4 regions of the Streptomyces sp. NPDC020192 genome follow, and region 4 is predicted to be linked to each of the others. Evidence: riboswitches for the same ligand, from Rfam matches in the RefSeq annotation. Region 4 holds a riboswitch; each other region holds the start of a gene.
The links. A riboswitch is a leader RNA that binds a small molecule or an ion and turns the genes downstream of it on or off. The one in region 4 is predicted to bind cobalamin.
Positions count from the first base shown of each region.

Region 1: it holds a riboswitch for cobalamin, as region 4 does, so the genes downstream of both, ACH47Z_RS12655 (ribonucleoside-diphosphate reductase subunit alpha) here and ACH47Z_RS05665 (CbtB-domain containing protein) in region 4, are expected to answer to the same signal.
Region 2: it holds a riboswitch for cobalamin, as region 4 does, so the genes downstream of both, ACH47Z_RS00315 (cobalamin biosynthesis protein) here and ACH47Z_RS05665 (CbtB-domain containing protein) in region 4, are expected to answer to the same signal.
Region 3: it holds a riboswitch for cobalamin, as region 4 does, so the genes downstream of both, ACH47Z_RS03070 (prenyltransferase/squalene oxidase repeat-containing protein) here and ACH47Z_RS05665 (CbtB-domain containing protein) in region 4, are expected to answer to the same signal.

Region 1 covers NZ_JBIRXG010000005.1:173,997-181,406, reverse strand. The annotation lists gene ACH47Z_RS12665 (NACHT domain-containing protein) at 1-975, opposite strand, end outside; gene ACH47Z_RS12660 (GNAT family N-acetyltransferase) at 1,131-1,685, shown strand; cobalamin riboswitch at 1,687-1,815, shown strand; gene ACH47Z_RS12655 (ribonucleoside-diphosphate reductase subunit alpha) at 1,940-4,303, shown strand; gene ACH47Z_RS12650 (ribonucleotide-diphosphate reductase subunit beta) at 4,303-5,316, shown strand; gene ACH47Z_RS12645 (cytochrome P450) at 5,397-6,767, opposite strand; gene cyc1 (epi-isozizaene synthase) at 6,764-7,410, opposite strand, start outside.
Region 2 covers NZ_JBIRXG010000001.1:56,617-64,026, reverse strand. The annotation lists gene cobN (cobaltochelatase subunit CobN) at 1-1,688, opposite strand, end outside; gene ACH47Z_RS00320 (cobyric acid synthase) at 1,685-3,193, opposite strand; gene ACH47Z_RS00315 (cobalamin biosynthesis protein) at 3,190-4,152, opposite strand; cobalamin riboswitch at 4,250-4,392, opposite strand; gene ACH47Z_RS00310 (hypothetical protein) at 4,535-4,762, opposite strand; gene ACH47Z_RS00305 (anion permease) at 4,794-6,053, opposite strand; gene ACH47Z_RS00300 (lysozyme) at 6,207-6,962, opposite strand.
Region 3 covers NZ_JBIRXG010000001.1:658,310-665,719, forward strand. The annotation lists gene ACH47Z_RS03040 (FAD-dependent oxidoreductase) at 1-451, opposite strand, end outside; gene ACH47Z_RS03045 (MAB_1171c family putative transporter) at 444-1,667, opposite strand; gene ACH47Z_RS03050 (hypothetical protein) at 1,667-2,287, opposite strand; gene ACH47Z_RS03055 (XRE family transcriptional regulator) at 2,284-2,877, opposite strand; gene ACH47Z_RS03060 (hypothetical protein) at 3,143-4,003, shown strand; partial or broken gene ACH47Z_RS03065 (phosphotransferase family protein) at 4,383-4,775, opposite strand; cobalamin riboswitch at 4,835-4,968, shown strand; gene ACH47Z_RS03070 (prenyltransferase/squalene oxidase repeat-containing protein) at 5,083-6,309, shown strand; gene ACH47Z_RS03075 (SCO2322 family protein) at 6,306-6,962, shown strand; gene ACH47Z_RS03080 (CbiQ family ECF transporter T component) at 6,955-7,410, shown strand, end outside.
Region 4 covers NZ_JBIRXG010000002.1:265,430-272,839, forward strand. The annotation lists gene ACH47Z_RS05635 (DUF885 domain-containing protein) at 1-288, shown strand, start outside; gene ACH47Z_RS05640 (carboxylesterase/lipase family protein) at 426-1,961, shown strand; gene ACH47Z_RS05645 (HIT family protein) at 1,968-2,447, opposite strand; gene ACH47Z_RS05650 (helix-turn-helix transcriptional regulator) at 2,852-3,721, shown strand; partial or broken gene ACH47Z_RS05655 (acyl-CoA dehydrogenase family protein) at 3,798-3,905, shown strand; gene ACH47Z_RS05660 (enoyl-CoA hydratase/isomerase family protein) at 3,902-5,005, shown strand; cobalamin riboswitch at 5,104-5,246, shown strand; gene ACH47Z_RS05665 (CbtB-domain containing protein) at 5,283-5,504, shown strand; gene ACH47Z_RS05670 (CbtA family protein) at 5,526-6,278, shown strand; gene ACH47Z_RS05675 (histidine phosphatase family protein) at 6,411-6,980, opposite strand; gene ACH47Z_RS05680 (hypothetical protein) at 7,226-7,410, shown strand, end outside.

The DNA.
Region 1 (7,410 bases), on a different contig from region 4:
CAGCGGTTCGAGTTCCACGATCGCGGCGGAGGTGCTCTCCAGCGGGCTGTGCGGCCGGGACGCGATGACGAGGGGCAGCTTGTCCTCGTGGGCGCGCTCGATGGCCTCGCGGATGATGTTGTCCCGGTTCTCCTGGAACCTCTCGTCGAGGACCGCCTCTTCCAGGCCGTCGGCGAGGACGACCACCTTGTCGTCGGCGAGCAGCTGTTGCCAGACCCGGTCGTTCTTGGTGCGCGCCAGAATGCCGTGGGGCGCCTCCTCGGCGAACCGTTGCCTGGCCAGACGCTCGAAGTTCAGGTCGGCCCCGGTGGCGTCCCGCAGCCGGATCGGCACGGGAACGGCGTGCTGCCGGGCCAGCAGTTCGGTGAGCCGCACCAGCACGGCGGTCTTGCCCGTGCCGACACCGCCGACGAGCAGATACGGCCTGCGGGTCTCACGCTGTCGCAGCCGCTGGGCGATGACCCGGGCGACCTCCTCACGGCCCACGATCTCGGCCATGTCCGGCCCGGCGGTGAGCACCAGTTCGCGCGGATGCCTGCGCGCCTTCGCGAGATAGCGCCGCTTGGTCCAGCTGTACCAGACGAACAGGAAGAATGCGGCAGCGACGGAGGCGGCGAGGAGCGGACCGACGAAGCGGAGCACGGAGTCGAACCCCGTACTGGACCTCTTGCGCCACTCCTCGAAGGGGGTCGTGTGATGCGTGAACAGGATCCAGAGACCCTCCGCCATCCACATCAGGAGCAGGCACAGGAAGAACGCCCAGATGATCCGGGTCGCGTTGGTGTACGAGAACCATCGGCGCCACTTCTTGGGGCGGATGGTGTCGCGCCGGGCCTCCAGCCCGATCGTCACGTGGTGCCAGTAGCCGAGGAGAACACGCCTGCCCCGGCGCCACACCCGCCTCGGGTACAGCGTCGCCATGGGCGCGCTGCGCAGCCGCTCCTTGCCCGGCGGGTGAAGGACGATCCTCGTCATGGTGCGCGCTCCTTCCGAGACGGATCCCGGCATGGAGGCCCGCGGGCACCTACCTCCATGGAAACACTCACGCCCCGCCCCGCAACCCGGCCACCGGCGGCCGCCGTCCCCGAAAACGCGAGGCCCGTTGTCGTACGCCCCGGCACACTCGCACCATGGACATCCAGATCCGCCCCGCGGACCCCACCGAATACGACACCCTCGGCGAAATGACAGCCCAGGCCTATCTCCAGGACGGCCTGCTGGACTATGGCGAGAGCGACCCGTATCTGCCCGTGCTCAAGGATGTTGCCGCGCGTGCGGCCGCAGCCGAGGTCCTCGTCGCGACAGGGGGCGGACGGCTCGTCGGCGGCGTGACCTTCGTCCCGTCAGGCGGCCCCGTCGCCGACATCGCCGGCCCCGGCGAGGCCGAGATCAGGGCGCTCGCGGTCGTGTCCGACGCACGCGGCCGGGGCGCCGGCGAGGCCCTGGTCCGCGCCTGCATCGAACGCGCCCGCTCAACTGAGGGCTGCACAGCCGTCGTCCTGTCGAGCCAGCGCAGCATGCACACCGCCCACCGGCTCTACGAACGCCTCGGCTTCGTCCGTACACCGGACCGGGACTGGAATCCCGTGCCACACCTGGACGACATCACTCTCCTCACCTACGAGTTGACGCTCCGACACCACCGCGACACAACATCTGGGGGTGACACGACAACCCGGCACTAGATGTATGCTCATCCTCGCTGTCGCCGCAGGGGAATCCGGTGCGAATCCGGAACTGTCCCGCAACGGTGTACTTGTGCGTATCCGCGTACGAGAGTCAGTCCGAGGACCTGCCGGCAGCGCGCGCCCGGCCGTCCGGCTCGGGTGCCTCAGACGTCCGGGCCTCGTGGAGTGGGCTGGTGGACGCGACGCGTGCGCGCTCGTGGCTGCCCCCTGCCCTCCGCAAGGCCCCCGTGCCGAGCGAGGGAGAGCCCCACGTGACCATCGCGCCAGCAGATCCGGCTTCAGCCAGCGGCCTGGACACCGACGGTCCCGGTACCGCGTTGCTGCGGACCCTGACCGAGCTGACCGCCGACCTCCCCGACGCCGACCCCGGCCGGGTCGCCGCCGCCGCGTTGCGCGGCCGGTCCGCCCGCGCCGACGGGGCGGAGTTGCGCGAACTGGCCACCGAGGCCGCCGCCGGGCTCATCTCCGAGGACCCCGCCTACTCGCGGCTGGCCGCCCGGCTGCTGACCCTCTCGATCCGCGCCGAGGCCGCCTCGCAGGGCGTGACGACCTTCACCGGGTCCGTGGCCGTGGGGCACCGGGAGGGTCTCATCGCCGACCGCACCGCCGCGTTCGTACGGCTGCACGCCGAGCGGCTCGACGGGCTGGTCGACAGCGGCGCCGACGACCGCTTCGGGTACTTCGGTCTGCGCACGCTGCACAGCCGTTACCTGCTCCGGCACCCGATCACCCGCAAGGTCATCGAGACGCCCCAGCACTTCATGCTCCGGGTGGCGAGCGGACTGGCCGAGGACGACACGGCCCGCGCACTGGACGAGGTCGCCGCGCTCTACGGGCTCATGAGCCGCCTCGACTACCTGCCCTCCTCCCCCACGCTCTTCAACTCCGGTACGCGGCACCCCCAGATGTCGTCCTGCTACCTCCTCGACTCCCCGCTGGACGAGCTGGACTCCATCTACGACCGCTACCACCAGGTGGCCCGGCTCTCGAAGCACGCCGGTGGCATCGGGCTGTCGTACTCCCGGATCCGCAGCCGCGGTTCGCTGATCCGGGGCACCAACGGGCACTCCAACGGCATCGTGCCGTTCCTGAAGACCCTGGACGCCTCGGTGGCGGCCGTGAACCAGGGCGGCCGGCGCAAGGGTGCCGCGGCCGTCTACCTGGAGACCTGGCACTCCGACATCGAGGAGTTCCTGGAGCTGCGGGACAACACCGGTGAGGACGCCCGCCGTACGCACAACCTGAACCTCGCGCACTGGATCCCGGACGAGTTCATGCGCCGGGTCAACGCCGACGCGCAGTGGTCCCTCTTCTCCCCCGCCGACGTGCCGGAGCTGGTGGACCTGTGGGGCGAGGAGTTCGACGCCGCCTACCGCAAGGCGGAGGCCCAGGGCCTGGCGAAGAAGACCATCCCGGCCCGTGAGCTGTACGGCCGCATGATGCGCACCCTCGCGCAGACCGGCAACGGCTGGATGACCTTCAAGGACGCGGCCAACCGCACCGCCAACCAGACGGCCCTGCCGGGTCACGTGGTCCACTCCTCCAACCTCTGCACGGAGATCCTGGAGGTCACGGACGACGGCGAGACGGCGGTCTGCAACCTGGGGTCGGTCAACCTCGGTGCGTTCGTGACCGACGGTGACATCGACTGGGCGCGGCTGGACGAGACCGTCCGCACCGCCGTCACGTTCCTCGACCGGGTCGTGGACATCAACTTCTACCCGACCGAGCAGGCGGGCCGGTCGAACGCCAAGTGGCGGCCGGTCGGCCTCGGCGCGATGGGGCTCCAGGACGTCTTCTTCAAGCTGCGCCTGCCCTTCGACTCCCCCGAGGCCAAGGCCCTGTCCACGCGGATCGCCGAGCGGATCATGCTCGCCGCGTACGAGGCCTCCGCCGACCTCGCCGAGCGCAGCGGTCCGCTGCCGGCCTGGGAGAAGACCCGTACGGCCCAGGGTGTGCTGCACCCGGACCACTACGACGTCGAGCTGACCTGGCCCGAGCGGTGGGACGCGCTCCGCAGGCGCATCGCGTCCACCGGCATGCGCAACTCGCTGCTCCTCGCGATCGCGCCGACGGCGACCATCGCCTCCATCGCGGGCGTGTACGAGTGCATCGAGCCGCAGGTGTCGAACCTGTTCAAGCGCGAGACGCTGTCCGGTGAGTTCCTCCAGGTCAACTCGTACCTGGTGCAGGAGCTGAAGGACCTGGGCGTGTGGGACGCGCGCACCCGGGAGGCGCTGCGCGACTCCAACGGCTCGGTGCAGGGCTTCGCCTGGATCCCCGAGGAGGCGCGCGCGCTGTACCGCACGGCGTGGGAGATCCCGCAGCGCGGTCTGATCGACATGGCGGCGGCGCGGACCCCGTTCCTGGACCAGGCGCAGTCCCTGAACCTCTTCATGGAGACGCCGACGATCGGCAAGCTCTCCTCGATGTACGCGTACGCCTGGAAGTCGGGCCTGAAGACGACGTACTACCTGCGTTCGCGCCCGGCGACCCGGATCGCCCGTGCCGCACAGGCGCAGCCCCCGAAGACCATCCCCGTCCAGCAGGTCGCCGACCCCGACGCCGTCGCCTGCTCCCTTGAGAACCCCGAGTCCTGCGAGGCCTGCCAGTAATGAGTACCCGTAACACCAATCTCCTCGACCCAGGCTTCGAGCTGACCCTGCGCCCCATGCGCTACCCGGACTTCTACGAGCGCTACCGGGACGCGATCAAGAACACCTGGACCGTCGAGGAGGTCGACCTCCACTCGGACGTCGCCGACCTCGCGAAGCTGACGCCGGAGGAACACCACCTCATCGGCCGGCTGGTCGCCTTCTTCGCGACGGGTGACTCGATCGTCGCGAACAACCTGGTGCTGACGCTGTACAAGCACATCAACTCCCCCGAGGCGCGGCTGTATCTCTCGCGGCAGCTCTTCGAGGAGGCGGTGCACGTCCAGTTCTATCTGACCCTGCTGGACACCTACCTGCCCGACCCGGACGACCGGGCGGCGGCCTTCGCGGCCGTCGAGAACATCCCCTCGATCCGCGAGAAGGCCGGGTTCTGCTTCAAGTGGATCAACGAGGTCGAGAAGCTGGAGCGGCTGGAGACGAAGGCGGACCGCCGGCGCTTCCTGCTGAACCTGATCTGCTTCGCCGCGTGCATCGAGGGCCTGTTCTTCTACGGCGCCTTCGCGTACGTCTACTGGTTCCGCAGCCGGGGTCTGCTGCACGGCCTCGCCACCGGTACCAACTGGGTGTTCCGCGACGAGACCATGCACATGTCCTTCGCCTTCGACGTGGTCGACACCGTCCGCAAGGAGGAGCCGGACCTCTTCGACGACGAGCTCCAGCAGCAGGTCACCGACATGCTGGAGGAGGCCGTCGAGGCCGAGCTGCAGTTCGCGCGTGACCTGTGCGGCGACGGTCTGCCGGGCATGAACACCGAGTCGATGCGCCAGTACCTGGAGTGCGTCGCCGACCAGCGGCTCACCCGCCTCGGTTTCGCCCCGGTGTACGGCTCGGAGAACCCGTTCTCCTTCATGGAGCTGCAGGGCGTTCAGGAGCTGACGAACTTCTTCGAGCGCCGTCCGTCGGCGTACCAGGTCGCGGTCGAGGGCACCGTCGACCTGGACGAGGACTTCTGAGTCTCCCGACACCACCTACCGGCGCGCGTTCGGTGGCCAGGCGGCCTCACGAGCGCGCGCCGGTATCAGGTGCCTCCGTCTCACCATTCCGCGGGCCTGAGCAGCAGGTCGTGCGGGCGGAGCGTGATACCCACGCGGGTGGTGTCGTTCGACCCCGGGACCTGCTCGAGGCGGTACTTCGCGGAGACCGCCGCCGTGATCAGGGTCAGCTGGGTCATGGAGAAGTGGTCGCTGGGGCACTTGCGGTTGCCGTTGCTGAAGGGGCTCATCGCGTACTTCGGCACCTGCGTGGCCCGCTCCGGCAGCCACCGGTCGGGGTCGAAGTCGAGGTGGCGGTCGTAGGAACGGGCGTCACGCTGGATCGCGTACGGGCTGTAGACGATGTCCGCCCCGGCCGGAATGCGATAGCCGCCGAGTGAGGTGTCGGTCACCGCGCGCCGCGTCAATATCCATACGGCGGGCCGCAAGCGCATGGCCTCCGTGACGACATTGTTGGTGTGCGTGAGTGAGCGAACGTGCTCGAATCCGACCGGTCGGCCGCCGGTCACGGATTCGACCTCCGCCCGAACCCTCTCGGCGTGTTCCGGGTGTTCCGCGAGGACTTGGAGCAGCCACATGATCGTGGAGGCCACTGTTTCGCTGCCCGGGGTGAGTATCGCGACGACCTGGTCGTGGATCTCCTGTTCCCCGATGGGCTCGCCATTCTCGTCCTTCGCTTCCAGCAATGCCGTCAGCAAATCGTCCGGCTTTTGACCAGATGCCCTCCGCTCGGCGACGATCTCGTCGACCAGGAGATGCAAATCGGCCAGGGCCCGGTTGAATTCGCGGTTGGCCGGGAACGGCAGCCGGTACAGCGGTCCGAGCGGGACGACCATCCTGCGGTACATGCCGCGGAAGACGGTGGCGAGGTCCACGCTGAGCCGCTCGGCGCGCTCGTCCATGTACTCGCCGCGCAGCAGGCAGCGGGCGGCGATGCGGACGGCGACCCGGAAGGACTCCGAGGTGCACTCGACGGTCGAGCCGGGCGTCCAGCGCTCGGTCAGCGCGTGCGCCTCCTCCTCCATGATCGGCCCGTAGTGGGGGATGGCGTCCAGCCGGAACGCGGGCTGGATGGTGCGGCGCTGACGGCGGTGCCGGGGGCCGTTGGCGGTGGCCACGCCCTCCTTGCCGAGCAGCCCTTCGAGGGACTCCCACAGCGGGCCGTCGATCTTGAAGTCGGGGCTGAGCGCGAGCGCTCCGGTGAGCGCCGGCGTGGTGACGGCGTACACCGTCTTGGGGCCGAGCTTGAGGCGTACGACGTCGCCGTGGTCGCGCAGCCGGGCCATGAAGGCGAGCGGGTCGCGGACCAGTTTCAGGCCGTGACCCAGGCCCGGTACGGCGCCGCCCGCCAGGGGCGGTTCGCGCAGTTCGGTCGTCTCGGAGGTCACGGGCTTCACAGACTCGACGGTCATTTCTCACCTGCCGTTTCGTTCGTGACGTACGGGGGCGTGGACCGGTCGTCCCAGCTGTCGACCATGTAGCGGCCGGACTCGTGGTGGAACCAGTAGACGGAGCTGAACCAGTTCCGCATGTCGCCGACACAGGCGCGCACGGCGGTACCCAGTCGCTTTCCGCGAGCACTTCCCTCGGCGATTGCGTCGGCAAATTGCAGGGCTTCCCGTTCGGCCTCGAGGAAGTCCTGGATACATTCCTCGACGCGCCGCCTGACCTCGTCCACGGCTTCTTCGAGAGTCAGTCCCTCATGGGTGATGAGACTGATTCCGAGATTGTGGACCTCGTCGCCCGCTATTTCCTTGGGCAGCGAGCACAGGTCGTTGTACCAGGCGGCGAATTCCTGGGTCAGCAGCGCGGCCCGGCGATAGGCCGGGTTTTTCCGCACGGCATCGGGGAGTTCGCATCCGGCGCTGGGTTCGAGCAGGTCCGTCCATATCCAGTGGGCGAAGGTGTGCCGGCGCAGGGCGAGATATTCCTCGACCCCGGGTATGTATCCCGTGGTGCGGTTGCGGAATTCACGGTCGTAGGCCTCGATCACCGCGTGGAAGTGCCGGGCGAACCGCTGGTTCCAGGTGCGCGGCAGGAAGCCGTACAGCCGCA
Region 2 (7,410 bases), on a different contig from region 4:
AGGTGGTCGACCACCGTGGCGTGCCCGCGCCGCTTGGCCTGGGTGCCCTCGCCGGGGTCGTTCACGATGAACGGGTAGATGAGGGGGAGGTCACCGAGGACCGCGTCCGGCGCGCAACCGCCGGACAGCCCCAGCCCCTTGCCCGGCAGCCACTCCATCGTGCCGTGCTTGCCCATGTGCACGATCGCGTCCGCGCCGAAGCTGTTCTCCAGCCAGCGGTAGGCGGCCATGTAGTGGTGCGACGGCGGCATGTCGGGGTCGTGGTAGATCGCGATCGGGTTCTCCCCGAAGCCGCGCGGCGGCTGGATCATCACCACGACGTTCCCGAACTGGAGGGAGGCGAGGACGATGTCGTCGCCGTCGACGTACAGGCTGCCCGGCGGCTCGCCCCACGCCTCCAGCATCGCGTCCCGCAGCCTCGGGTCGAGCTTGTCGAACCACGCCCGGTAGTCCGCCAGCGGCACCCGGGCGGGCGCGGCCGCCAGCTGCTCCTCCGTGAGCCACTCGACGTCGTGGCCGCCGGCCGCGATCAGCCGATGGATCAACTCATCACCCTCGGAGGGGTATTCGGTAAGCCCGTACCCGGCGTCCCGCAGTGCGTCGAGCACCCGTACCGCCGACGCGGGCGTGTCCAGGCCGACCGCGTTGCCGACGCGGGAGTGCTTGGTCGGGTACGCGGTGAAGACCAGCGCGATCTTCTTCTCCGCGTTCGGCTTGTGCTTCAACTGCGCGTGCCGTACGGCGATTCCGGCGACCCGGTGCGCCCGCTCGGGGTCGGCGACGTACACCGGGACCTCGTCCGTGCCCTGCTCCTTGAAGGAGAAGGGCACGGTGATCAGTCGGCCGTCGAACTCCGGGATCGCGACCTGCATCGCGGCGTCCATGGGGGACAGGGCGGCGTCCGACTCGTCCCAGGTCTGCTTCGACGAGGTGAGGCAAAGTCCTTGCAGGACGGGGATGTCGAGGTCGGCGAGCGCGCCGATGTCCCACGCCTCCTCGTCGCCGCCCGCCGAGGCCTGGGAGGCGTGCGTGCCGCCGGCCGCGAGCACGGTGGCGACCAGCGCGTCGGCCCGGCCCAGCAGCTCGTACAGCCCGGCGTCCGCACCGCGCAGCGAACCGCAGTACACGGGAAGGGCGTTGGCGCCCCGCGCCTCGATCGCGTCGCACAGGGTGTCCACGAAGGCGGTGTTGCCGCTCAGCTCGTGCGCCCGGTAGAAGAGCACGCCCACGGTCGGCCGGCCGTCCCGTACTTCACAGGAGCCGTGGACGCCGTACGCCGGCATCGCGCGCGGCTCCTCGAAACCCTCACCGGTCAGCAGCACGGTGTCCGACAGGAACCGGGACAGCTCCAGCAGGTTCGCCGGGCCGCCCTCGACCAGGTACCGCAGCGCCTCCGCCACCACACCGGCGGGCACCGACGACTCGGCCATCAGCTCCGCGTCCGGCACGGCCTCGCCGCCCAGCAGCACGGTCGGGATGCCGGACGCCTTCAACGCGGCCAGCCCGTCCTCCCAGGCGCGCTTGCCGCCCAGCAGCCGCACGACGGCCAGGTCAGCGCCCTGAACGAGGCCCGGCAGTTCGGCGGCGACGTCCACCCGGGTCGGATTGCCGATGCGGTAGTCCGCGCCGGAGGCCCGCGCCGCCAGCAGATCCGTGTCGGCGGTGGACAACAACAACACTGTGCTCATGCGGGCGCTCCCGGTGGGATGAAAGGCAGTCCTTGCGGCGCGCCCGACTCGATGAGCCGCCAGAGCGCGTCCGTGTCCGCGTGCTGTTCGATCAGGTCGCCGAGCCGGTCGAGCTGCTCCTCGCGCAGCGCGGCGAAGGAGGTGTCCGGCGCGGGCACGAAGCGGCGGCCCGCGGCGGCGGCCACCTCGCGCAGGAAGGCCCGCCGGAAGCCGTCCGACTCCAGCGAGCCGTGCCAGTGGGTGCCCCAGGTCTGCCCGACCCGGCAGCCGTCCAGGAAGGGGACTCCGCCGTCGACTTCGGCGACGCCGTGATGGATCTCGTACCCCTCGACCCGCTCGCCGAGCGCCTCGCCGGCCGGCCGGGTCAGGGTCTTCTCACGGGCGAACCGCACCCGTACCGGCAGCACCCCGAGCCCGGGGACCGCACCGGCGCGCGACTCGACCTCGTCCTCGATGTGCTCACCGAGGATCTGGAAACCGCCGCAGACACCGAGAACGGGCCGGCCTTCCGAGGCCCTTCTGACGAGCGCGTCGGCCAGCCCCCGCTCCCGCAGCCACTCCAGTGCCCGCACGGTCCCGCGCGTGCCCGGTACGACGACCAGGTCCGCGTCGGCCAGCTCCTCCGGGCGGTCCACGAACCGCACCACGACACCCGGTTCGGCGGCGAGGGCGTCCACGTCGGTGAAGTTGGACATCAGCGGGATCGCGCACACGGCGACCCGCAGCACGTCCTCGCCGACCGGCGGAGCCACGGCGGACTCGCGGACAGCCCCGCGCAGCGACACATGAAGCCCGTCCTCCTCGTCGATGCCGAGCCCGTGCCGGAACGGCAGTACGCCGTAGGTACGCCGCCCGGTGAGACCCCGGAGCATCTCCAACCCCGGCTCCAGCAGCGAGACATCGCCCCGGAACCTGTTCACCAGGAACCCGGCGATCAGCTCCTGGTCCTCGGGCGAGAGCAGGGCGACGGTGCCGAAGAAGGAGGCGAAGACGCCCCCGCGGTCGATGTCTCCCACCACCAGCACGGGCAGCCGCGCGTTGCGGGCGATCCCCATGTTCACGATGTCCGTGCGCCGCAGGTTGATCTCCGCCGGCGACCCGGCCCCCTCACAGATCACCGCGTCATACGTGCCCCGCAACTCGGCCAGGCAGTCCAGCACGGTGCCGAGCAGCTTCTGCTGACGCCCGCCGTGGTAGCCGCGCGCGCTCAGTTCGCCCACCGGCTTGCCCAGCAGCACCACCTGGCTGCTCTGCTCGCCGCCGGGCTTGAGCAGCACGGGGTTCATCAGAGCGGTCGGCTCGACCCGGCAGGCCTGGGCCTGCATGGCCTGGGCCCGGCCGATCTCCGCGCCCTCCCGGGTCACGAAGGAGTTGAGCGACATGTTCTGCGCCTTGAACGGCGCGACCTTCACGCCCTGGCGCACCAGCCACCGGCAGATCCCGGCCGTCACGACGCTCTTGCCGGCGTCGGAGGTGGTGCCGGCGACGAGGAGTCCCCCGTTCACTTCCCACGTCCCTTCAGACCCTTGACGCTTGTGACGAGGAGGCGCGCGGCGACCGTGGTGCCGAGCGCGAGCAGGCCGACGCGGCGGGAGAGCCGTACGGCCCGGTCGATGTCGGTGACCCGGACCGCCCGGCCGGTGTCCCCGCCCAGGACGGGCCGGTGCTCGACGCGGCCGCCGTACGAGAGCGTCCCGCCCAGGCGCACGCCGAGCGCGCCCGCGAACGAGGCCTCCACGGGCCCGGCGTTGGGGCTCGGATGCTTGCGGGCGTCCGTCCGCCAGGCGCGCAGGGCACCGCGCGGGTCGGGTCCGGCCACGGCGGCGAGTACGGCGGTCAGCCGGGCCCCCGGCCAGCCGGCCACGTCGTCGAGGCGGGCGGAGGCCCAGCCGTAGCGCCGGTAGCGGGGGGATGTGTGACCCACCATCGCGTCCAGGGTGTTGACCGCCCGGAACCCGAGCAGCCCCGGCACCCCGGCCACCGCACCCCACACCAGCGCGCCCACCACGGCGTCGGAGGTGTTCTCGGCGACGGACTCGACCACGGCCCGGGCGATCCCGTCGGCGTCCAGCGCCTGCGGGTCCCGGCCGCACAGATGCGGCAGCCGCTCCCGGGCCGCCTCGACGTCCCCGCGCTCCAAGGCCTGCCCGATCGTGCGGGCCTCGCGCGCGAGCGATGTGCCGCCGACGACCGACCAGACGGCGGCGGCGGTCAGCGCGGCGGAGGCGGCGGGGGAGGGGCGTACGGCGCGTGCGGCGACCGTGCCGAGTGCGACGGCGCCACCCGCGCACACCACGGTGTGCAGCGTGCCCCAGCCGCGGTGGTCGCGCCACAACGCGCCTTCCACGGCCGTGGCCGCCCGCCCGAACACGGCGACCGGATGCCCGCGGCGCGGATCGCCGAGGAGCAGATCACCGAGAAGGCCGGCGGCGGCGCCGTACGCGTAGGAGCGATCGGCACCCATGGGCTCAGCCGGCCGTGGGTACAGGAGCGGGCCTGGTACGGGTCCTTCGGCAGCCGGGCATGGCGATCGATGTCCTCACTCAGGGTGTCCGCGCCCTGGTTCGACGAGATTCGGCGGTGAGAGTTCCTGGCTCCCGGGGGTTCTTCCCCGGTGACAGTGGCGGGACCGCGCCGGATTCGCACCGACTTCCTCTCCTGCCGCCGTACATGGCCTGGGCAGTCCACCACGCGCCCGGAACGGCCGTCAACTTGCCGTTGACCTGCAGGGGGAGAGTGTGCCGATCCCCACATCGCGGGGCGCCCGTGACCTCTGGGTATGGCGAAGGCTCCCCTCTGTCCAGGAGAGAGGGGAGCCTTCGTGGTGCCGGGTTCGTGGCGCTCGGTCAGACCTTGGCCACGATCAGGTAGATGCCGTACGCCACCGCCGCCGCGCAGGCCGCGAAGCAGACGTAGGCGCCGGTGACGGCGAGGGCCGCGGAGTCGCCCTGGGCCGCCGCCTTCTCGCGCCGGGCCAGGCCGTTGACGCCGAGGGTGAACAGGGCCACCAGGCCCACCGTGACCGCGAGGCTGACGCCGAAGACGGAGCCGATGGCCGACCAGTCGATCTTCATGATGCTTCCTTGGGTAACCGGATGGCCGGGGTCAGACGGTGGCGGCCGGCGGAGTGGCCGAGGTGGCCGGGGCCGCGGGTTCGGCGGCGGCCGGGGAGGGGATGGTGGCCGTCAGGTCCTCGCCGATCGTGCCCGCCGGGGGCGGGGTGACGGCGGCGATGGCGGTGGTCACCACACCGGCCGGCTCCTCGGTCTCCGCCACGACGTTGGTGTGGTCGACGACCTCGCGGCGGGAGAGCTTCCAGATCGTGGCGCTCGCGGCGACCAGGAAGACGGCGACGACGGCGGTGCCCCAGTCACCGAGGTCCGTGACGGACTCGGCGCCCGCGCCGACCAGCGCGGCGGCCGGGAGGGTGAGGAGCCAGGCGACGACCATGCGGGTCGCGGTGGACCAGCGGACCACACCGCCCTTGCGGCCGAGGCCGGTACCCATCACCGCGCCGGAGACGACGTGCGTGGTGGAGAGCGAGAAGCCCAGGTGGGAGGAGGCCAGGATGGCGGTCGCGGCACTGGTCTGGGCGGCGAAGCCCTGGCGCGGCTCCAGGTCGGTCAGGCCCGTGCCCATGGTGCGGATGATGCGCCAGCCGCCGATGTAGGTGCCGAGCGCGATGGCCAGGCCCGCGGAGAGGATCACCCAGGTGGGAGGGTTCGAGCCCGGGGCGATGGAGCCGCCCGCGATCAGCGCGAGGGTGATGATGCCCATCGTCTTCTGGGCGTCGTTGGTGCCGTGGGCGAGGGAGACCAGGCCGGCGGAGGCGATCTGGCCGGCGCGGTAGCCCTTGCGGGTGGCCTCGCCCTCGTTCTTGCCGCCGATGCCGTAGGACAGGCGGGTGGACAGCATGGCCGCCAGACCCGCGACGAGCGGCGCGGCGACCGCCGGGAGCAGCACCTTGGTCACCAGCACGTCGCCGTGCACGGCACCGAAGCCGGCGGAGGCGACCGTGGCGCCGATCAGGCCGCCCATCAGGGCGTGCGAGGAACTCGACGGCAGGCCCACCAGCCAGGTCAGCAGGTTCCAGAGGATCGCGCCGACCAGGGCGGCGAAGATGACCTCGGGACGGATCCCCTTCTCGTCGACGAGACCCTTGGAGATCGTTTTCGCGACCTCCACGGAGAGGAAGGCGCCCACCAGGTTCAGGGCGGCCGACATGGCAACTGCGATCTTGGGCTTCAGGGCGCCTGTCGAGATGGTGGTGGCCATCGCGTTGGCGGTGTCGTGGAAACCGTTCGTGAAATCAAACGCGAGTGCGGTCACCACCACAATCGCGAGGATCAGCGAGAAGCTTTCCATTTACCCAGGCATTCGTTCGAGGTCATTGGCTGGACGAACGTAGGCAACCTGGATGAACGGAAGGTGAACTGAGACGGGCGTGGCGGTGTCTGAAGGGAGGGGGTGGGGTTCCGCTTGCCACTGTGTGTCGCCCGCGACCCAGGCGCCCCTTGGCTATCGGCCGCGCGCGAAGGTCCGCAGCCGGTCGGCCGACCCGTTGAAGAGATTCTGGTCACCCGGCAGCGTGCCCTCGGTGCCGTACTGCCAGAACGTCCAGTACCGCCAGCCGCCCGGCAGTGTCCCCGGGCCCGAGGTACCGTGCCGGGCGATCCACAGCGCGTGGCTGGAGGAGAACGCGCGGCTGTTGCCGGTGCAGAGCTTCCACCACTGGGTCGTCGTGTAGATCACCGGACGCCGCCCGGTCTCTTCCTTCACCTCGTCGCTGAAGTCCCGGATCCAGCGGACCATCATCGCCTTGCTCAGCCCGTAGCACTTCTGCTTCTTGCTGTACGGGTTGTACTCGATGTCGAGCGCGGGCGGCAGCGTCCAGCCGTCCGCCTGCCAGTCGCCGCCGTCGTGCACGAAGAACTGGGCCTGCGCGGCGCCGGAGGACTGGTCCGGCAGTGCGAAGTGGTACGCGCCCCGGAGCAGACCCGCCTCGCGTGCGCCGTTGTACTGCTCGTCGAAGTAGGGGTTGCGGTAGTCGGTCGCCTCGGTCGCCTTGACATAGACGAACCGCGCGCCGGTCTTCCTGGCGGACGCCCAGTCGACGTGCTCCTGATGCGAGGAGACGTCGTGCCCCCGGGGCCGGCTTTTGACCAGCGCCGGCGGCCCGGCCGCCGCGGCCGCGGGCGCCGCGAGGGCGAGCGCCGCCGAGGCCGCCGCGAGGACACCGGCGCGGCGACGGAAAAGAGTGCGTTCACTGGCCATGCGTCTCCCCGGGTCGGCGGACGAGCGGTCGTCCGACGGGCAAGAGGGATCATTCAAGGCCCGGCGATCACCGAATCAGCGCCACTTTCCGGCGATTCGCCCCGACTTCCGCCCGTTCGGCGGCTTCAGGGGCTTATGGGGCGGGGAGTGGGGCTGTGGTGGCCGGCTCCGATGGCTGGGGGCTTCGGGGGCTTCGGGGGCTTCGGTGGCTGCGCGGCTCGGAAGGCTCGGCGGCTTGGGGGCACGCCTTCCACGCACAACTGCTGGCCGGAAGCGACCGCCCACCCCTTTCCCGGCGGCCCCGGCTGGCAGGATCGCGGCATGGCTGAACAACGGCGGAACGTGGAGCGGGGACGGGTGACGGAGGGGCAGGGGGAGGGGCGGGCGTCGGAGGAGGAGGGGCGGGGGCCAATGGAGCAGGGGCGGGCTTCGGCAGAGCAGGGACGGG
Region 3 (7,410 bases), on a different contig from region 4:
GGCCCGCCGCGCGGGTGCCGTCGAGCAGGGTGATCCCGGGCCGGGCGAGGACGTCGGCACGGATCACCGCGTCCAGCAGGTCCCGGCTGCACACGATCAGGTGGTGCCGGGAGTCGGTGAAGCGCCGGAACCACTGGCCGGAGGGCGCCTTGCTGACCAGGTCGGCCATCACGCCGACGAGTCCGGCGCCCTGGCCGGTCAGTTCCCCGGTGATGCCCGGCAGCAGCTCCTCCAGGGCGGCCACTCCGCCGGACCACAGCAGATGGGCGTGGCGGGCCTGGGGCAGACCCTTGCGGGGCTCGGGGCCCGCCGGCAGCCGGTCGGCCTCCACGACGGTCACCTCGTGGAAGCGGGTGGCGAGCACGGACGCGGCGAGCATGCCGGCCGTACTCCCGCCGATGACGACCGCTCTGCGGCGGGCGGTGCGTATGTCAGCGGCTGTGTCAGGCATGTGCGGTGAGACCTTCCATGGCGGCCGCCTCCTGGCGGAACCTGTCGATGACCGGCGCGTGGCACCGCAACGCGTGTGCGATGGACTCCAACTCGCCGTCGGAGAGTCCGGCTGCGGCTCCGGTCTGCCCCAACGGCCCTTGCTCCGCGCGGGGTTCACCTCCGCCGGCCGGTACGTGCAGCAGGTGGGCGGCGATCAGGATGTCCACCGCCCCGGCGATGCCCCGTGCCTCGGTGTCCGGGTGGCCCGCTGCCGTGGCCGCCGTGCGGATCCGTTCGCGGCGGGCTTCGCTGAGGTGGGGGGACAGTTTGAGCAAGCCGTCGTTGATGGCGGCGCGGCGCAGTTCGAGGCGGAGGGCGGCGCCGCTGACCCGGCCGGTCGCGGGGGCCGCCGGCGCGGTGACCGTCAGCATGGTCTGCCACAGGGGCCGTAGCAGCCGGTGGGTGCGCACCAGCCGCAGGCGCTCCTCGACCACCGGACCGGCCTGCCCGGCGATGAAGCCCACGGAGACCAGGAGCGCCTCGGCGATGGCGAACGGCGGGGCGACGTACGTCGACAGCCAGTCCCAGTCACGGCCGCTCCAGCGGGCGCCGATCGCGGCGATCTTGGCGACGTCGAAGACGAACCCGAGGGCGTAGGCGACCTGGAGGAAGATCACGGCCCGGCGCAGCCAGGTGTCCTCGACCTCCTTGTACCAGGCCCACAGCATGCCGGCCGCGACGAGCGCGGACACCATGTGCGCGACCAGGTACAGCATCCCGAACTCGCGCATCCAGGGCGTGTTGGCGTAGTAGGTGTCGAGGTCGCGCAGCCGCTCCACGTGGTGGTCGCCGAGCGAGAACGTCGTCCACAGGCCCGCGATGATGGCCGTGTACGCCATCCACACCAACCGGGTGCGCCGGCGGCGCACGGCGGAGGGGGGTTCACGCCAGGTGATGATGAGCCACAGGCAGGCGCCGCAGTAGGCGGTGAGGAGTGAATACACCCACACGCCCGCGAAGTTGGGGATGCCGGTGAACGCGTTGATGCGGTGCAGGTTGGCCGGCGGCAGCGAGGCGAAGACGGTCGCGCCGATGCCGAGCAGCAGCGCGGTGGCCCGCAGGATGGGGTCCTGCCAGGCGCGGCGCAGCAGCGGAAGCTTGATCACGAAGGCCACGGCGAGCAGCGCACCGGGGACCGCGTAGGCGGCGAAGGTGCCGGAGATGTCCCAGCGCATCAGGGTCCGCCGATGTTGCCCAGGGAGGACGACAGGCGGCCGGTGAGGGTGTCCTGGGTGGTGCGGCCGGCAGCCGCGCCGGGCCCGACGACCTTGGAGAACTTCGCGGCGAGCCGCAGCCCGCACTCCTCGGCCTCCCACTCGGCCGCCGCGGCGGCAGCGGCGGCGGCCGGGGACCGGGTGGCCATGGCGACCACCTTGTCCCAGGGGATGTCCTCGTCGTCCCCGGAGCTGTCGTCCGCGGCGTACCGGGACAGCAGCCGGCGCGCGGCGGCGGGCGGACCGGCCGGGTAGTGGACGTCGAGGGTGCCGTAGTGGATGTGGCCGATCTCGTGGCCGGCGATGACGAACTTGTGCGGGTCGGGGGCGCGGTTCTCGACCACGACGATGTACTGCTCGTCCAGCGCGAGCGTGACTCCGGAGACGTCCAGTTCGGGCGGGAAGGTGACGAACTTCAGCCGGACCGGGCGGTCCAGCTGCGGGCTGAGCGTGGCGCACAGCGTGTGCAGGAAGGCCTCTGCCCCGGTCGGCCCGGTGAGGGTGCGGGCGGTGTCGCGCACCAGCCGGTCGAGGAAGCGCTTGGGCGACTTGGCGGACTTCGGCGACTTGGAGGGCTTCACCGGCGGATGTCCTCCTCCGCCCGCTCCGAGGAGATGATCATCTCGGCCAGGTCGGCGAGTGTGGCGAGCTGGCGGGCGTTCATCTGCGGGGCCCGGGCGGCGAGCCGGACCAGGCCGCTCTCGCGCAGCCGCAGCAGCGGATCCGCCTCGGCCTCGAGTCCCTGGAGCACGGGCTGCAGCGCTTCGTGCAGTGCCTCCGGTTCGTCGGCGGTGAAGAAGCCGGCCGGCAGTCCGAAGAAGCGGCGCAGCCGGTCGGTGTGCTCCAGGCCCGGCATCCCGCTCTTGCGCCACTCGCTCAGCCACTGCCGGCTGGTGCCGGCGATCCTGGCCAGCTCGTCCAGCGAGTACCGCTTGCCGTCGGGCCGGCGCCGGGTCTCCCGGATGAAGTCCAGCCGCTGACGCACCCGTTGGGCCAGACAGTCCTCGGGCGCCCGCCCGCCGCCGAGCAGCTCCACGACGATGCCGACGGGGATGCCGGTGCGATGGGAGAGGTCGGCCACGTCGAGGGCCTCCGGCAGCCGGCCGGGGCGGCCGGTCAACTCCCCCAGTCTGGCCAGGACTTCGGCCAGCGAGGTGTAGGCGTCACTCACCGAGGTCCCCCCTGAGCGTGTGTCGCCGGTTCGGTGACTGGGCGACTGGACGAGACGCGAGGCTACCCGGTCGTCCGTTCGCCGACCAGAGCTGACAACGCTCCCTGCCCAAGGAGGCAGGAATAGTTGACAGTTGCGGGAGCAGTGGGTGAGGATCACGGCACAGAGAGCAAGCTTCAGACCCGCCCCGGGTGCCGCCTATGGGGGAGCGGCACCCGGGGTGTTTCTCTGTCCCACCCGCCTGACCAGCGAAGGTGATGCGTCGATGCCGCAGCCCGTCCTTCTGCTCGGGGCCGGCCCGGCCGCGTACGGGTTCCCGCTGGAGCGGATCGCCGAGCTCCGCCCCGTGATCCTGGTCGACACCGCCGTACCCGACTGGGCGCGCCCCTTCCTCTCCGGCCACCTCGCGGCCGACCCGGCACGGGAGGCGGAGACGGCGGAGGCGATCGCGCGGTACACGGACCGGCACCCGGTCGCGGGCGTGCTGACCTGGACCCGGGAGCATCTGCGCACCGCCGCGCGGATCACCGGGTATCTGCGGCTGCCGGGCCTGCCGTACGAGACCGCCGCGGCCTGCGCGCACCCAGCGGCGCTACGGGACCGGCTCGCCCGGCACCGGGTGGTACCGGAGGGGCCCGAGGACACCGCGGGGCCCCTGGTGTCCGCCGAGACCGTCGTCCTGGACGACGAGGTCCGCATCGTCGCGCTCACCCGTACGACGCCCGGGTCGCACGGTCGCTCGCCGCTGCGGCACTCGGTCCACGCCCATGACGGGTTGCTGCACAATCGGTTCCTGCGGCAGACCGTCGAGCGAGCGGTACGGGCGCTCGGGCTCACGCACACCATCGCGCACGTGCGTCTCCGACTGACCGGGCGGGGACCTCGGGTGACCGGGGTCCTGCCCTATCTGCCGGGTGACTTGATTCCCCTGCTGGTGGAGCGGGCGACCGGGGTGGATCTGGCAGGGGTGGCTCTGGCGCTGGCGTGCGGGACGGTGGTCGACGCGGTGCCCTGGCGGGAGCGGGCCGCGGCGGTTCGCTTCGCGGATTCGGCCGACGGCCGCTTGTACCGGGTGGTGGAAGGGGAGGATGCGGCGGAGTGTGATCGGGTACTCGGGGCTGCCTAGCGGTTTCGCCGTTGAGGGTTCGACCGTCTTCGGGCTGACTGTCCGTCGTGGTTGCTCGCGCCCGCGCGGCGGAGCCGCACCTCGATACAGCCCCGCGCCCCCAGGGAAGCTGTCCCACCCTATGTATCAAGTGCACGGCGTCTTCCAGGAGTTCGACCTCCCGGGGTGTCATCGTCGGGTTGGCCGCCCTCCGTCGCCGTGCCTCCCCCAGGGCCTCCTCCGTCAGCTCCGGCGGGTCGGGGAGGAGGGCCTCGAGCATCGTGAACGCCGGGGACGCGAACGCGGTGTCCGATACGGCGACCTGGGCCAGGATCACGGACGACATGGACCAGTCCAGGGCCGGGGGGCCGTCCTCGGTGTTGGACCAGTCGATCACCTGGGGGCCGGTCGGGGTGAGCATCACGTTGTCGGGGTGGAGGTCGAGGTGGAGGACGCGGGTGTGCGGGGCGGCCGGGTCGCGGCCCGGTACGGCGTGCAGGCGGCGCAGGAGGGAGGCGAGCAGGGTGCCGGCCTCCGCCGGGTCCACCTGGCCCTCGGTGAGGGCGGTCAGCAGGGTCGGGCCGGAGAGGCGCTCCATGACCAGGTCGGTGGGTGAGGCGGTGGGGCGTACCCGGGGTGCCGGATAGCCGTGGTGTCGTACGTACGTCATCACGGCGGCCTCGGCAGCCGCGTCGCCCCAGCCGTCCCGGTCCCGGCGCAGCACCCACGCGTCGTCGATCTCGTACACGTCCGCCGAGCGGCCCGAGCCGAGCAGTCTCCCCGTCGTCGTCATGACCGTGACCCTAGTCACCGCCGCCCTGTGCCCACAGCCACTCGTCGGCTCGCGCGGGGCTGCCGGTAAGGTGGCGGGGTCGTCATCACACCCGTACAGGGGGAAGCCGGTGCAATTCCGGCGCTGACCCTCCCCCATCCGTGAACCGCCCCAAGGGCGGTGAGCCGGACCGACCCGGACGGGATGCTGACCGGCTCGCGTGCTCGGCGGCCCGCCGCGCACGGCACCGTCGAGGTTTACGGAGCCGAGCCGCCCGGGGGGTCCCCGCGCGCTGCCCGGCTCCCCGCAGGAGAGGCAGTCGCCGACCATGAACGTCCGCCGCAGCGCAGCGGCTCTCGCCGCCGTAGGCGTGCTGGCCGCCGCCGCGCCCGCCACGGCCGCCGGGCCGTCCCCGTCGCCCAAGGTCGCGATCCCGTCCGGGCTGTACGGCAGGACGGACCCCACGTACGACGGTGTGTGGCGCCAGTCGCTGACGCTGATCGCCCAGCGCACGCTCGGCTACGAGCCGGCCGCGAAGGCCGTGGACTGGCTCGCCGGCCAGCAGTGCGCGAACGGCGCCTTCGCCGCGTTCCGCGCCGCCCCGGACAAGGCCTGCGACAGCAAGGTCATGGTGGACACCAACAGCACGGGCGCCGCCGTACAGGCCCTGAAGGCGGTCGGCGGACACGCGGACGCGGTCGGCAGGGCCGTGGACTGGCTGAAGTCCGTGCAGAACAAGGACGGCGGCTGGGGCTACTCCCCCGGCGGGGCCAGCGACACCAACTCCACCTCCGTCGTCATCGGCGCCCTGACCGCCGTCGGCACGGACCCGGCGAGCGCCGGCAAGGGGGGCAAGTCCCCCTACGACCTGCTGGCCGCCATGTCCATCCCCTGCGGCCAGGTCGGCGGCGGTGGCCTCGCCTTCCAGCCGGGCAAGAAGGGCACGCTGTACGCCAACGCGGACGCGACGGCGGCGGGCGTGCTCGGTGCGCTCGGCAAGGGGTTCGTCACGACGACCGGCAAGGCGCCCGGCAACGACGCGTGCGTCACCGGCAAGCACCTCACCCCGGCACAGGTCGCGGACAACGCGGGCGGGCACCTCGCGAAGGTGGTCGCGAGGACCGGCCATCTGACGTCCACGCTGCCCGGGGCCGCGGACCAGCCGGACTTCGGCAACACGGCGGACACGGTGGTCGCGCTCGCCGCCGACGGGCGCCTCGCCCAGGCGCTGCGGTCGTACACCTGGCTGGAGAACAACGCCGCGCACTGGGCCGAGCAGAGCGGCCCGGCGGCCTACGCCCAGCTGATCCTCGCCGCGCACGCGGTCGGCGCGCAGCCGGGTGACTTCGGCGGCACCAGCCTGGTCCGGTCCCTGAACGCGCTGGGCCCGGCCCCGAGCATGGCCTCCGCCGGGCAGGAGACCAAGAAGGGCGAGAAGTCCGGGAAGTCCGGTGGCGGTTCGGCGTTCGGCGTGTGGTGGTTCGTCGGCGTGTGCCTCGTCGCGGGCATCGGCATCGGCTTCCTGCTGAGCGGCCGGAAGAAGCAGCAGCTGTGACGGCGGTCCGCCGGGCCACGGGTCTGCTGCTGGCCGCGTTCGCCGTGCTGGTCGCTGCGGTGGCCCCGGCGCACGCCACGGGCTACCGCTACTGGTCCTTCTGGGAGCGCACCGACGGCCACTGGACGTACGCCACGCAGGGCCCGTCGACCGCCCGCCCCGACGACGGCGCGGTGGAGGGCTTCCGGTTCGCGGTCAGCGCGGACTCGGCCGACGCCGGCCGGCCCCGTGGCACGGCGGACTTCAGCGCCATCTGCTCGTCCACACCGGCGGGGTCCGGCATGAAGCGGGTGGCGCTCGTCCTCGACTTCGGCACCCCGGCGGACGCCCCGTCGGGCGAAACCCCGCCCACGGGCCGAACGGCCTGCGCCCGCGTACCGGCCGACGCGACGACGGCCGACGCCCTGGCCGCCGTCGCCAAACCCCTGCGCTACGACACCAACGCCCTGCTCTGCGCCATCGCGGGGTATCCGCAGAAGGGGTGCGGAGAACAGGTCTCGGGCACACAGAGGACAAGCCCCCCGAAGGGGAACGGCGGCAAACGCGTCGACTCGGCGAACGGCCCCGCGCTGGGGCTGCCCATCGGCGTGGGGGTGGTCGTTCTCCTGGCGGGCGCGGCGGTGTGGCAGGCACGGCGGCGACGGAGTGAATAGCGACCCAACCCCCGCCAGGCACCGGACCGCTGTTCACCCCGGCGCCTGGTGGCTCTGGGCGCTGGGCCTCGGTACGGCCGCCACCCGCACCACCAACCCCCTCCTCCTCGCCCTCCTCATATCCGCGTCGGCGTACGTCGTCGCGACGCACCGCTCCCCCACCCCCACCGCCCGCTCCTACCCGGCCTTCGCCAGACTCGCCCTCGCCGTCCTCCTCATCCGCCTCCTCTTCGCGGTGGCGCTGGGCTCCCCCATCCCGGGCACCCACACCCTCCTCACCCTCCCCGAAGTCCCGCTCCCGCACTGGGCGCAGGGCATCCGGCTGGGCGGCAGGGTCACGGCGGAGGCCCTGCTCTTCGCGGCGTACGACGGTCTGAAACTGGCCACCCTCCTCATCTGTGTCGGCGCGGCGAACGCCCTCGCCGCACCGAGCCGTCTGCTGAAGTCC
Region 4 (7,410 bases):
TCCGGCTTCCACCCGGGCGCACGCTGGACCCCGGACCTCGCCACCGCGTTCATGGCCGCCCACCACGGCAGCGACACCGCCCGCCGCACCAGCGAGATCGACCGCTACCTCGGCTGGCCCGGCCAGGCCATCGGCTACAAGCTGGGCGAGCGCGCCTGGCTGGCGGGCCGCGAGACCTCCCGCCGCCGCCTCGGGGCCGGCTTCGACCTGCGGACCTGGCACACCAAGGCACTCGCCCTGGGCTCGCTCGGCCTCGCCGACCTGGCCGACACCCTCGCGGCACTCTGAGGTACGGCGACGGCGACGGCGCGGGCCGGCCGTCCGTAAACGGCTGGCCCGCATCCGGCGGCCGGTGGAATGCTCCACCCAGCACAGGCTCGAGGAAGTCCGCCGACCCCGCCCGACCTGCCCGAGAGGAAGCCGCAGTGGCCGTCACCGCGTCCAGGCCGTCCGAGTCCGAGCCGGAAGTCCGCACGGCGGCCGGCACCCTCCGCGGCCGCCGGGAGGCGGGTCTGGCGGTCTTCCGTGGCATCCCGTTCGCCGAGCCGCCGGTCGGTGCCCTCCGCTTCGCCGCGCCGCGGCCGGTGCGGAGCTGGGACGGGGTACGGCCGGCGGTGTCGTACGGCCCGCCGCCCCCGCAGTCCGGGGCGCTGGGAACGGACGGGACGTCACAGGACACCGCGGGCGACGACTGGCTGACGCTCAACGTCTGGACACCCGAACCGGATCCCGCGGCCGGGCTCCCGGTGCTGGTGTGGATCCCCGGCGGCGGCTATGTGATCGGCACCGCCGGCCTCCCGGAGTACGACGGCGGGCGCCTGGCCGGGGGCGGCGCCGTGGTCGTGACCCTCAACTACCGGCTGGGCATCGAGGGTTTCGCACCCATCGAAGGCGCCCCCGCCAACCGGGGCCTGCTCGACCAGGTCACCGCCCTGGAGTGGGTGCGGGACAACATCCGGATGTTCGGCGGCGACCCGGGCCGGGTCACGGTCCTCGGCCAGTCGGCGGGCGGCGGTTCGGTCGCCGCGCTGCTGGCCATGCCCCGGGCGGCCGGGCTGTTCCGGCGGGCCGTCGCACAGAGCGTGCCGGGTACGTTCTTCTCTCCGGAGCTGGCCGCCGACATCGCCGCCGCCTGCGCCGCCGAGCTGGGGGTACGGCCCACGGTGCCCGACCTGTCGGCCGTACCCCCGTCCCGGCTGCCCGCCGTGGGCGACGCGATCTCCGCGAAGGCGGCCCGGTGGAGGGAGCGCTGGGGGCAGATCACACACCGGCCGATCCCGTTCGCCCCCGTCGTCGACGGCGACGTCCTGCCCGCCACCCCCTGGCAGGCGCTGGCCGACGGCGCCGGCCGTGGCGTCGAACTCCTCGTCGGACACACCCGGGACGAACACCGGTTGTTCAGCCTGATCGACGGCGTGCTCGGCCAGGTGACCCCGGAGCAGACCGAGACCGCCCTGCGCATGCTCGCCCCCGGCCCGGACGGCCCGCGGCGCTACCGGGCGGGCTTCCCGGCCGCATCCGACGAGGAACTGTACGAACTGGTCAACGCGGACTGGCTGTTCCGCATGCCGAGCCTCCATCTCGCCGACGCGCAGACCGCCGGCGGCGGCCGGGCCCACCTCTACGAGCTGACCTGGACCGCCCCGGGCCTGGGCGGCACCCTCGGCGCCTGCCACGGCCTGGACGTGCCGCTCGTCTTCGGCAACCTGAGCAGCGGGCAGCCCGCCCTGCTGATCGGCGACCCGCCCGCCCCGGAGGCGGAGGAACTGTCCGCACGGATCCGCACCGCCTGGACGGCCTTCGCCGCTCACGGCGACCCCGGCTGGCCTCCGTACGACACCGACCAGCGCCGAGCCCAGCTCTTCGGCACGCGATCGACGGTCGCCACCTACCCGGAAGAGACCTCGCGCCTGCTGTGGCAGCACCACACGTTCCCGGCGCTGCCGCTGCTCACCCGGTAGCGGCCGCTAGTCCGTCGACCGCAGCCGGTCCAGTTCGCCGCCGATCGCGGCCCGCAGCTCGTCATGCCCCGGGCCGAGCCCGAACCGCTCGTCCCGCCACCGGTCGGGCGGGTAGAGCCACACGGGCTTGCCCACCAGCTCGGCCGGCTCCCACTCGTACCGCGGCCAGACATGGGCGTGCAGGAACGGGTCGGTGTTGCCGAGGATCTCCAGGTTGACCCGGCGGAAGGCGGGATCGAGGCGGCGGCAGGCCCGCTCGACCGCTTCGCCGAGCAGGTCCATGTCGGCGAGGAATGCCAGCCGCCCGGCCTTCGGCAGGTCGGACAGCCGTTGCACACCGGGTTGGTCCACGAGGAGAACCGAGTAACCCGGCAGGAACTGGACGTCGCCGATCACCGCGAACCCTGCCCCGAGCCGCCGTACCACCGTGGGATTCTCGCCCCGCAGCGCGGCCCCGATCCGATCCGTGCGCCAGTCCTCCGCCATGGCCTCAACCTACACGGAGGCTCAGGTCAACTGGTGGGCAGCGGCGATGGGTTGCTGGGCAGTGCGCAGGGCATCGGGCGGCGCCGGCCCGCCGGGTAGCAGGCGGCGTGGAGCGTGGGACGGCCTCCTGGCAGGCGTACCGGCCGAGCCCCCGGATCCGTGCGGAGTGCCACGGGACGGCACCGAGCCGGCTCCCGGCCGTACCGTCGGCGATGCAACGTCACGAACGTGATCGCCGAGGTGCCGGACTCCGGGGATCCGGCCCGCTACCGGCCGACGCTGCCCGCGAACCCCCACCGGTCCCACCGGCCCGAGGCCGGAACGCTGTAGCCACCGGGTACCGGGTCCGTACAGGTACTGACAGGACCCCCCACCCGCGGATCTCCCGGCTTAGCCTGGATTGCGTGAGTACCGAGAGCGACATCCGTGCCTTCCTGGCCTCCCGCCGCGCCAAGATCAGCCCGCAGCAGGCCGGGCTGCCCGCGTACGGCGGAAACCGGCGTGTGCCGGGCCTGCGCCGGGAAGAGGTCGCCCTGCTCGCCGGCGTCAGCATCGACTACTACGTCCGCCTCGAGCGCGGCCACCTGGCCGGAGCCTCGGAGGAGGTCCTCGGCGCCGTGGCGAACGCCCTCCAGCTCGACGACGCCGAACGCGCGCACCTCCACGACCTGGCCCGTGCCGCCGCCAAGCGCCCGACCCGGCGGGCCAGGCGTGCCCGCGGGCCGCTGCCGGACAGCGTGCTGCGCGTCCTGGGGTCCATGACGGACTCCCCGGCCTTCATCCGCAACGGCCGCCTGGACATCCTGGCCGTCAACCGTCTGGGCCGCGCCCTGTACTCCCCGCTGTTCGCCGACGGCGCCGCCCCGCCCGTCAACATCGCCCGCTTCAAGTTCCTCGACCCCCGCGGGCACGACTTCTTCCCCGACTGGGAGGAGTCCGTGAACACCACGGTGTCCCTGCTGCGCACCGAGGCCGGACGCGCCCCGCACGACACCGGCCTGACCGGGCTGATCGGTGAACTGGTCACCCGCAGCGAGGAGTTCCGCACCGCCTGGGCGAAGCACAACGTGCGGCTGCACCACACCGGGCGCAAGTCCTTCCGCCACCCCGCCGTCGGCGTCCTCACCCTCGACTTCGACGCCATGGAACTCCCCGCCCAGCCCGGCCTCACCCTCACCGCCTACAGCGCCGCACCCCACACCCCCGACCACGACGCCCTCCAGCTCCTCGCCAGCTGGGCGGCCACCCACGACCAGCCCAGCCCCGCCGGCTGACCTGCCGGAGGCCGGCTGCACGGTGTGAGCCGACCGGCGTGACACAGTTCCTCTCCGGCGTGAGCGTCGCGCGTGCGGCATTGAGAAGATCGTCCGCGACCTGCGAGCGCACCGGATTCTGGAAGGAACCAACGAGATCATGCGCGTCATAGCGGCCCATGGCCTGCCGAAGGTGTTCGGATGACCGGCACCGCGGGAGGCGGCCTGCCGCACACCGACGAAACCGTCCTGTTCCGCACCGCCGGACGGGCCGCCCACATCACCCTCAACCGGCCGAAGGCCCTCAACGCCCTCGACCACGAGATGGTCCGCCGCATCGACGCGGCCCTGACCGCCTGGGAGCACGACCCGGCGGTGGAGACCGTCGTGATCACCGGCGCCGGGGAGCGCGGCCTGTGCGCGGGCGGTGACATCCGCGCCGTCCACGACGACGCCCGCGACGGCGACGGCGCCGCCTCGGCGGCGTTCTGGCGCGACGAGTACCACCTCAACGCCCGCATCGCCCGCTACCCCAAGCCGTACGTCGCCCTCATGGACGGCATCGTGATGGGCGGCGGAGTCGGCCTCTCCGCACACGGCAGCGTCCGGATCGTCACCGAACGGTCGCGGGTGGCGATGCCGGAGACCGGCATCGGCTTCGTCCCCGACGTCGGCGGCACCTACCTGCTCGGCCGGGCACCCGGCGAGCTGGGCACCCATCTCGCGCTGACCGGCGCGCAGATCGGCGCCGGTGACGCCCTGCTGTGCGGGCTCGCCGACCACCACATCCCGTCCGCCGCACTCCGGGACTTCGTGGACGCTCTCGCCGTACAGTCCGTGCCCGACGCCCTGGCGCGCCACGTACAGCCGTCGCCGCAGGGTGAGTTGGCCGAGCGCCGGGACTGGATCGACTCCTGCTACAGCGCGGGTACGGTCGAGGAGATTCTCCAGCGGCTGCTCGCCCACGGCGACCCGAACGCCAAGGAGGCGGCCGAGACCCTGCTCGCCAGGTCGCCCACCGCCCTGAAGGTCACCCTGGCCGCGATGCGCCGCGCCCGGCGTCTCGGCTCGCTGGAGCGGGTACTCGACCAGGAGTACCGCGTCTCCTGCGCCGCGCTGGGCACCCACGACCTGGTGGAGGGCATCCGCGCCCAGGTCATCGACAAGGACCGCAGTCCCCGCTGGTCCCCGGCAACCCTGGCCGAGGTCACCGACGCCGACGTGGCCCGCTGCTTCGCCCCGCTCGGCGACCGGGAACTGGGACTCGCCGGGCCCAACTCCGGCCCGCAGGCGGCGGCCTGCTGAGCGCCTGGGCCCCGACGCCGGACGGCGCCGCCGGGCGGGAGCCGAGCCCGTCCGGCGCGAGAGGAAGATCACGCCGGGCCGAGGCGGTCCTGGCCCCGCCCGCGCCACGCGGTACGGTCCGTCCGATATCGACGACGGCGAGACGGAAGCCGGTGGGAACCCGGAACGGTCGCGCCACTGTATGCGAGAGCCCCTAGGGGCGCTTGTGAGTCAGACCCGTGGCCGTCGTCCCCTGCATCACCGAGATGGGACGCGAACTCCCGGAGGAGGTTCTGCCATGGCGCAGACCGTCGCCCAGCCGACAGCCACCACTCCGGCCATCCCCGCCAAGCTGCCGCTGAAGGCGATAGCTCCCTGGGCGGTCTTCTTCGGCATCCTGATGATGATCCTGCTGTACTTCGTCGGCGCCGAGCAGGGCGCCACCTCCGTGTTCAGCGGCACGGGTGTCCACGAGTGGGTGCACGACGCCCGCCACCTGCTCGGTTTCCCCTGCCACTGAGGCGGGGGATGCCGCGCGCCCATGAGTTCCGCAACCGTAAGAAACCTCCTCGTGCGGGGCATGCTCGCCGGCCTGGCAGCCGGCGTGCTCGCCCTGGTGGTGGCGTACGTCCTCGGTGAGCCGAACGTCGACAAGGCGATCAGCTTCGAGGAGGCCCACTCCCACGAGCACGAGATGGTGGTCGTCTCCCGCTCCCTGCAGTCCACCGCCGGTCTCGCCACCGGCGTCCTGGTCTACGGGGTGGCGTTCGGCGGCGTCGCCGCACTCGCGTACTGCTTCGCCCTCGGCCGGGTCGGCCGGTTCGGCCCGCGGGCGACGGCGCTGCTGCTGTCGGGCTGCGCGCTGCTCGCCGTGTACGTCGTACCGTTCCTGAAGTACCCGGCCAATCCGCCGTCGGTCGGCAGCCCCGACACCATCGGCAAGCGGACGACCCTGTACTTCCTGATGATGCTGCTCAGCGTGCTGCTCGCGGTCGCCGCCACCATCCTGGGCAAACGGCTCGCGCCGAGCCTGGGCACCTGGTGGGCGACGGTGGTCGCGGTGGCCGGCTTCGCCGTCGTGATCGGCCTGGCCTACCAGTTCCTGCCGGCGGTCAACGAGGTGCCGACAGGCTTCCCGGCGACCCTGCTGTGGCGGTTCCGGCTCTCCGCGCTCGCCATCCAGACGGTGCTGTGGAGCGGTTTCGGCCTGCTCTTCGGAGAACTGGCCGATCGGCTGCTGAACCCCAAGCCCGTGTCGACCCGCTCCGGGAGGACGGTGCCGGCAGCCGACTGAGCGGATGCGCGACACGAGAGGGCCCCTCGGAACCGGCGAATTCCAGGGGCCCTCTCGCCTGCTCCGGGTGCCGGGACATCCCCAGCCCTGCCTGCGCCGCGACGCGGCTCGAACCTCGGCACGGCCGCCGCCTCAGCCGGCCAGGGGATGCCCGAGCCGCAGATTCCAGCGTCCGGCGCGCCCGCTCAGCTCCGTGACCGTCAGCGGCGGCACGTCCAGCCGCCAGAAGACGGTCGCCGGCAGGCCCAGGGCATGAACGGCCGTGGCCCGTACGACCTCCGGCTCGACCACGGCGAGCGTACGGCCGTCCGCGTCCCGCACGCCGTCCAGCCAGCGCCCGACCCGCTCGCACACGTCCCGCACCGACTCCCCGCCATGCGGCGCACACGCCGGGTCGGTCAGCCAGCGCCCCACCTCGGCGGGCTCGACGGCGCCCACCTCCTCCAGCGTGCGGCCCCGCCAGCGGCCCACGTCCAGCCCCGCCAACTCCTGCGGAGCGGGGCCGTCGAGCCCGAGCGCCGCCGCGGTCTCCCGGCACCGCACACTCGGCGAGACGAGCACACGGGCCGCCGAGGGCAGGGACCCCGCCGCCGAGCGGGCCTGGGCCGCGCCGCTGTCCTCGATCGAGCCGCCGTCGTCGAAGCGGGCCTGCCGCAACGACGCACTCATCGCCGGGGACACGAGGAGAACTCGGCTGGTCACGCTGTCACTCCTGCTGCTGTCGTCACGTGGCAGCGGGCCTCGCCCCGGTTGCGAACCTAGCATCCGCGGAATCCACCTCGCCGAAACGCCGGACGGACAACGCTCCTTGTGGACCACGCGCGCCGCCCCGCCCGTCGTGCCGGATCCCGTGCCCGTCCGGATCGGGAACAAATCCGGCACATCGCGCGCTGCTCAGAGTGACGACGGCAGGGGCCGACGGTGGGCGGTGGAGGAGCGTGAGAAGGATGACGACGGCAGGGAACGACCGGCATGTGGGGCTCGACGGGACTTCTGCGGACGAGCGCCGTCTCGTGACCAGGTGCGGGCGCAGGATCGAGGTACGGCGCCTGCGGTTCGGACGCCCGGACCGGCCCGTCAGCCGGATCGCCCTGGACGTGGGTCAGGACCGGGGCGGTGTGCCGGGCGTCTG